Regions from separate parts of the Ferribacterium limneticum genome, predicted to be linked through region 1. Evidence: predicted binding sites of a transcription regulator. Region 1 holds the regulator's gene; the other holds the start of a gene.
The links. The regulator FliA, encoded in region 1, starts transcription of late flagellar genes. The targets are predictions, from matches to a motif close to CTAAAGTTNNNNNNNNNNNNGCCGNTA.

Region 1 (3,845 bases):
GATCATCGACGAGCATGCGCCGGGTGATGACATTGCTGCCACCTTTGGCTTGGTCGCCCGGAACGATTTGCTGAATGTGGTTCAACGAGAACTGCCTTTGTCCCAGGTTTTGTTGCAACCGATGCATGGCCTGCGGGTTCTGCCGGCGGCGCGTGCCGTCAAAAAGCTCGGTCGTTTATCCCTGCCGCAACAGCAAACCCTGCTCGACGCGATGTCGGGGCTGGAGCGACCCATTGATGTGATTCTGGTCGACGCCAGCATGGCTCATCCGAATGGCTTTTCTCCATTCGGGCTGGCGGCTCAGGAGGCGGTTGTTGTCCTGTCGGGCAGCAGTGCTTCGATCACGGAAGCCTACTCGTTGATCAAAAAGGTTAGCCACGCATTTTCGCGCAAGCATTTCCGTATCCTGGTCAATAAGGTGCGCAGTCAGCCGGATGCTCGTTCGATCTATGAAAATATCGCTCAGGTAGCCGCCCAGCGAGGTATTGCCCGTCTGGATTATGCCGGTGCAATCCCGCTTGATGAAGCGCTCCGTCAGTCCGCTCAGTTGTGTCGCCCGGTCCTTGTTCAGGCGCCGGATTCACTGGCTGCCGAGGCCTTCCGCGATATCGCATCCGACATGCTGTACTGGCAGCGCAGCGAGAGTGAAGCGGGAGGGGTCGAGCAATTCATGCAGCAACTGTTACACTTGAGCCAACGCATAACACCCAACGTACTTCGAGCTTGATGTATAACGCTGCCGGGCAGCCAGACAGGGATCAGTTGGTTCAGCGCTTCGCGCCGCTGGTGAAGCGTATCGCCTATCACTTGATGGCGCGTTTGCCGCCCAGCGTTCAGTTCGATGATCTGGTTCAGAACGGCATGATCGGCTTGCTTGATGCAATCGATCGCTTCCAGGAAGGTTTTGGCGCCCAGTTCGAAACCTATGCCACTCAGCGTATCCGCGGCGCCATGCTGGATGGATTGCGGGAAAACGACTGGTTGCCACGCAATCTTCGTCGTGAGTTGCGGCGCATTGAGGCAGCGATCAATCAGCTTGAGCACGAGCGTGGCCGAGTACCCTCCGAGAGGGAGTTGGCCGAGGCGCTCGGTATGTCATTGGCTGACTACCAAAAAACCCTGCAAGACGCCCGCGGTCACCAACTGGTCTATTTCGACGATTTGGCCGGCGATGGCGAGGAGGATTTTCTCGAGCGCCACTTGACTGACAATGCAGCCGACCCTGCCTCCATTCTCGAGGATCGGGGCGTCAAGGCCTTGCTGGTGGCGGCAATTGGCGGACTTCCCGAGCGGGAAAAACTGATGATGGCCCTGTATTACGAACAGGACCTCAATTTGCGGGAAATCGGCGAGGTGATGGGCGTTACCGAATCTCGCGTCTGTCAGTTGCATAGCCAGGCGATCGCTCGCCTGCGCAGCCAGATTGTCGGAGAAATCCCGAAGGCCGCAAAACGCCGCAAGGAGAAGGCTTGATGGATAAGATCAGTCTGGCCGGCATCGCCATTGGCCTTTTTGCGATCATTGGCGGTCAAATTCTCGAAGGTGGCCATGTCGGCTCCCTGGTTCAGCCAACTGCCCTGCTTATCGTGCTCGGTGGCACGCTGGGGGCAGTCTTGCTGCAAAGCCCGATCCACGTTTTCAGGCGTGGCATGAAAATGGTCAAATGGGTCTGGGTGCCGCCCGTCATTGAACAGAAGCGCCTGATCGACCAAATATTGAACTGGAGCCAACTCTCGCGGCGGGAAGGCCTGTTGGCTCTGGAGAATCATATTCCCGGGATCAAGGACGAATTTGCCCGCCGGGGATTGCAGCTTCTGGTCGATGGCGCCGATCCAGAGCGCATTCGCGAATTGCTCGAAGTCGAGATCAATACCTTCGAAGATGAGTGGCGTCAGTCGGCAAAAATCTGGGAAGCGGCCGGGGGGTATTCACCAACGATCGGGATTCTCGGTGCGGTAATGGGCCTTATCCATGTGATGGAGAACCTGTCCGATCCGACCAAATTGGGGGCGGGGATTGCCGTCGCCTTCGTCGCCACGATCTATGGCGTCGGGCTGGCCAATCTGGTCTATCTGCCGATAGCCGCCAAGCTCAAGTACTACATTATGCGGATGGTCTCGACTCGCGAAATGCTGGTCGACGGGTTGGTTGGCATTGCTGTGGGGGACAACCCGCGGATCATTGAAGGCCGTCTGAAAGGCTACCTGAACTAATGGCTCGGCGGCGTCGCGAGGAAGAGCACGAGAACCACGAGCGCTGGCTCGTTTCCTACGCGGATTTCATCACCCTGCTGTTTGCCTTCTTCGTGGTGATGTACGCCATCTCCTCTGTTAACGAGGGCAAGTACAAGGTTCTGTCCAATTCGCTGACCAATGCCTTCAAGAATGTGACAGCCCAGCCCGGAGGGCAGCCGATTGCGGTGATACAGGGGGCCCCGCTGATGCCGGTCAAGCCGATTGCCAAGCCGGACAAATTGCAGGAACAGAAGAAAGTTGAGCAGCGGCATAAAATGAAAAATGTCGCCTCCGACATCATGGAAGCGCTTCAGCCCTTGGTCGCTCAGGGCAAGGTGCGCCTGCTGGAAACCAGCCGTGGCGTGACGATTGAAATCAACGACAGCATTCTTTTTCCTGCTGGGCAGGCCAAGTTGCAGAGTGCATCGATCAGTGCAATGTTGGCTATCGCACAAGTGCTGGCGGCTTCGGATTTTCCTATTACGATTGAAGGCCACACTGACAATGTGCCGATTGCAACCGCGCAATTTCCCTCGAACTGGGAGTTGTCGGCCATGCGGGCAACTACGGTATTGCGCTTATTCAACGACGGTGGCGTCGGTGCCGAGCGTTTGACGGCGATTGGCTACGGAGAAACCCGCCCGCTCGAAACCAATACTACGGTGGAGGGAAGGGCCAGGAATCGCCGGGTGAGTATCCTGATCGATTCGAATCGACCAGAAGAGCCGACTGAACTGAAAGAAGCTCGCTTGCCATAGCGGGCGGCGAGCGCTTTGCCGAGGCAGCTTGAGGCGCTTGCTGTCCCATTTTCTGGGCAGTCGTCGCGCACGGGGCTTCAGGCCGAATCGATAATCCGGCTGCCGCTCGCCGGCATGGTCTGGCCACTGGCGCCATAAAGTGCCGGTTTCTCGACCTGACGAGTCAGGGCCGCCAGCAGTTCGGTCGTCTGCCGGGCATGCATGTCGAGCAGTCGGGCGTTAATCTGATGCGCGCTCTTGGCTTGTCGAGCCAATTCCAGTAGTTTTAGCCAGCTTTCAGCAGCCAGGCGTTCGTCCGGGTTGTTCTTCAGCCAAGCTTCCATAGCCAACGGCGCCCGCTCGTTCTGTTTGACCCCAATGGCGAGCAGCCGGTCGGCTTCCAGGGTGTTGAGCTGTTCGACCAGCGCGGATTTTTCTGTCGTCAACGCCGGCAACTCGGCGATGCGTGCGTGCTTTAGCGTGTCCTGCTCCTGCTGCAGTAATGAAACAAAACGGGAAATCAGCACGATTTCCCGTTCGATCAGCTGGGCGATGCTTGACATCAGGCCTGGCGCTGATTACTTGATTTGCTGATCAGGTCGCGGGCGGATTCGATCAGGCGGTCAGCGATAGCCTCCGGATTGATCTTGAAACGACCTTCCGAAATGGCCTGCTTGATTTCCTGAACGCGAGCCGTATTCACCGGTTGCTGCTCCATGCTTTGCAGGCTGCCGGCCAACTGGCTCAGGCTGACTGCATCCTGGGCAGGGGTGGGAGCTGCTTGCTGGCGGCTGGCGGTATTGCCTGAAACGGCTGTGCTGGCGGGCTTGTAGGTGCTGTCGATCTTCATGGCGATCTTCTCGAAACTTTAGGA
Region 2 (3,845 bases), 460 kb from region 1:
CTTTTCGAGCAGGCGATAGAAGGCCGAAGTGTAGAGTTTGCCCAGCGCAAAATTGGCCGGATCGGGAAAATCGATAACGATGAAATCGAAGTAATCCTTGCTCTCCTCCAGCCACTGCAGCGCATCGGCATTGACCACCTTGACCCGCGCCGAGCTCAGCGCCCCCTCGTTCAGCGCCACCAGCGCCGGCGCTGAGGCAAACAGATCGGTCATTGCCGGGTCGAGATCAACCAGGGTGACCGACTCGACGCCCGGATACTTGAGAATCTCGCGCACCGCCAGCCCATCGCCGCCACCGAGCACCAGCACGCGCTTCGCCCCCGGCAGGCTGGCCAGCCCGGGATGGACCAGCGCCTCGTGGTAGCGGTATTCGTCATGCGAGGAGAACTGCAAGTTGTTGTTGATGAACAGTCGCAGGTCGTCGCGCCAGCGGGTGACAACGAGGCGCTGATAAGGCGTCGTTTCGGCATGGACGATTTCGTCGGCGTAAAGATGCGCTTCGGCAAAAGTCGTCAATTGTCCGGCCCCGGCAAACCCGATCGCCAGCAGTCCGAACACGCTCCAGCTTTGCACGGCCAGCCAGCGACGACCCGGTAGCTGATCGCGAAAGAGGTGCAGCGCCCACAGGGCCACCGCCACGTTGAGGACCCCGAACAGCAAGCCGGTACGGACCATGCCAAGCTGCGGCGCCAGCACCAGCGGAAAGAGGATGGAGACCGCCAGCGCACCGAGATAGTCGAAAGTGAGCACTTGCGACACCAGATCCTTGAAGGCCAGCTCGCGCTTCAGGATGCGCATGACCAGCGGGATCTCCAGGCCAACCAGCACGCCGACGCCAAACACCGCCAGATAGAGCACCAGCTTGAACGGCCCCGACAGCCAGGTAAAAACCAGGAACAGGCCAATCGCCGAAAATCCGCCAAGCAAGCCGACCATCAGTTCGATCTGGATGAAGCGCCCGATCAAGTCGCGCGTGATGTATTTCGACAGCCATGAGCCGGCGCCCATGGCGAACAGGTAGGTGCCGATCACCGTCGAGAACTGCGTGACCGAATCGCCGAGCAGGTAAGACGACAGGGCGCCGGCAATCAGTTCGTAAGCCAGCCCGCAGGAGGCGATGACAAAAACGGAGAAAAGGAGGGCATGACGCATGGGCGAGGATGCTACAGCGAAATCGCGGGAACGGCTTGGCCAGAGCGCGGTCAGACCAGCATCGCCGTGTGATTTTTGGCCATTTCCCCGACTGATCGTGAGACTCCTCCCTGCCCTGCTTTTCGCCGCCGGCCTACCCCTGGCTCAAGCGGCCGAATACGCCATCGACCCGACGCACACCTACGCCAGCTTCGAAATCGACCACCTCGGCTTCTCGACCCAGCGCGGCCAGTTCAACCGCAGCAGTGGCAGCGTCGAATTCGACCCGGAAGGCAAAGTTGGCCGCATCGACATCCGCATCGATGCGGCCTCGCTCGACACCGGCTTCGACCTGCGCGACGACGTGCTGCGCGGCGAAGGCTGGTTCAACGTCAAAGACTTCCCGGACATCCTGTTTCGCAGCCAGAAACTGGTGTTCAGCGAAGACCGGCTGAGCGCAGTCGAAGGCACGCTGGTCATGCTCGGCGAGATTCGTTCGATGCGCCTGGAAATCAGCCGCTTCAAGTGCGGGCTCAACCTGGCCAACCGCAAGCGCGGCTGCGGTGCTGATGCGACAGGCAGCCTGCGCCGCTCCGAATTCGGCATGAACAACGGGCAACCTTTCATCGGCGATGAAGTCCGTCTGCGCATCCAGGTCGAGGCCTATCTGCCTTGATCTCCGCTCGGCGCAGAATCGCCGGCGCCTTACTAAAGTCATGTGCTAATTGCCTGTTTCTGCGAAAATAGCACCCCTTTTGCTGCTCCCGGATTACCCCCAATGCCCCCCCATCCCGCCATAGCCAGCACCGCCGAAATCGTCACCGAACTCAAGGCCGGCCGCATGGTCATCCTGGTCGATGAAGAAGACCGCGAAAACGAGGGCGACCTCGTCATGGCCGCCGAGCACATCACGCCGGAAGCCATCAATTTCATGGCCAAGTTCGGCCGCGGCCTGATCTGCCTGACGCTGACCGAAGCCCGCTGCAAGAAGCTTGGCCTCGTCCAGATGGCGCGCAACAACAAGACCCAGTACGGCACTGCCTTCACCGTTTCGATCGAAGCCGCCGAAGGTGTCACCACCGGCATTTCCGCCGCTGACCGCGCCCGCACCATCCAGGTAGCCGTCGCCAAGGCTTCGACCGCCGACGACATCGTGCAGCCCGGCCACGTTTTCCCGATCACCGCTCGCGAAGGCGGCGTGCTGGTCCGCGCCGGCCACACAGAAGCCGGCTGCGACCTGGCCGGCATGGCTGGTCTGGAGCCCTCCTCCGTCATCTGCGAAATCATGAACGACGACGGCACGATGGCCCGCCTGCCGGAATTGATGGAATTCGCCAAGGAACACGGCCTGAAGATCGGCACCATTGCCGACCTGATCCACTACCGCGCGGCCTCGGAAACCCTGGTCGAGCGCGTCACCAGCAAGCCGGTGCAGACGGTCCATGGCGAATTCACGCTGCACGCCTATGTCGACCGCGCCAGCGGTGCCACCCATCTGGCCATGGTCAAGGGCGAAATTCCGGCCGACGGCGAAACCGTCGTCCGCGTCCATGAGCCGCTGTCGGTACTCGACTTCATCGACCCGTCCAGCAAGCGCCAGGCCTTCTCGATCGACCAGGCGCAAGCCGCGCTGACCAAGTTCGGCCACGGTGTCATCGTCCTGATGCACCGCCCGGAAGATGGCGAAGCCCTGCTCGCCCGCCTCACCGGCACCGCCCCGAGCGCCCCGACCAAGTGGGACCCGCGCACCTACGGCATCGGCGCCCAGATCCTGCGCGATGTCGGCGTCACCAAAATGCGGCTGCTCTCCAGCCCGCGCAAGATGCCCTCCATGACCGGCTTCGGCCTCGAAGTCACCGGTTTCGTCACCTCACCAGCGGAGCTATAAGCCATGTCCCGGTTTGACAACGTTTACGAATACGACACCAACCTCAGCGGGGCTGGCCTCCGGGTCGGCGTCGTCATGGCCCGCTTCAACCTGCCGGTCTGCGAAGGCCTGCTCTCGGCCTGCATCAACGAACTGAAGCGCCTTGGCGTGGCCGATGCCGACATGACCATCGCCACCGTGCCCGGCGCGCTGGAAATCCCGCTCGTGCTGCAAACCATGGCCCAGAGCGGCAGTTTCGACGCACTGGTGGCGCTGGGCGCCGTCATCCGTGGCGACACCTACCATTTCGAAGTGGTTTCCAATGACGCCTGCCGCGCCATCATGGAAGTCCAGCTCGATACCGGCATTCCCATCGCCAACGGCGTGCTGACCTGCGAAACCGATGAACAGGCCGAAGTCCGCATGCAACCCAAGGGCAGCGACTGCGCCCAGGCTGCCGTCGAGATGGCCAACCTTCAGAAAGCGCTCATCCAATGACCACCTTCCTCAGCGATAGCGAACATCCCCAGGACGTCAAGGCACCGCCGAAATCGGCTCGTCGCCGGGCCCGCGAATTCGTGCTGCAGGGGCTCTACCAATGGCGTGTCGGCGGTGCCGACGAAGCCGCCATCGAAGCCTATGCACCGGAAATGGAAGGCTTCGCCAAGGCGGACCGCGAATTTTTCGTCGGCACGTTGCGCGGCGTCATGGCCCAGCAGGAAAAGCTGATCGAACAGGTCTCCGTGCATATCGACCGCCCGTTCACCGAACTGTCGCCGGTCGAAGCCTGCATCCTGATGCTGGGCAGCTTCGAGATGCTCAACCATGCCGAAACGCCCTACCGCGT

Region 2: ribBA (bifunctional 3,4-dihydroxy-2-butanone-4-phosphate synthase/GTP cyclohydrolase II) is a predicted target of FliA. The motif match lies at 1,840-1,866, and genes of this name have one in related genera.

The regions. Positions count from the first base shown of each region.
Region 1 is NZ_CP075191.1:3,249,550-3,253,394, reverse strand. It holds gene KI617_RS15670 (MinD/ParA family ATP-binding protein) at 1-727, shown strand, start outside; gene KI617_RS15665 (RNA polymerase sigma factor FliA) at 727-1,473, shown strand; gene KI617_RS15660 (flagellar motor protein) at 1,473-2,213, shown strand; gene motD (flagellar motor protein MotD) at 2,213-2,992, shown strand; gene KI617_RS15650 (flagella synthesis protein FlgN) at 3,070-3,534, opposite strand; gene flgM (flagellar biosynthesis anti-sigma factor FlgM) at 3,534-3,821, opposite strand.
Region 2 is NZ_CP075191.1:3,708,057-3,711,901, forward strand. It holds gene KI617_RS17810 (polyamine aminopropyltransferase) at 1-1,152, opposite strand, end outside; gene KI617_RS17815 (YceI family protein) at 1,250-1,807, shown strand; gene ribBA (bifunctional 3,4-dihydroxy-2-butanone-4-phosphate synthase/GTP cyclohydrolase II) at 1,910-3,019, shown strand; gene ribH (6,7-dimethyl-8-ribityllumazine synthase) at 3,023-3,496, shown strand; gene nusB (transcription antitermination factor NusB) at 3,493-3,845, shown strand, end outside.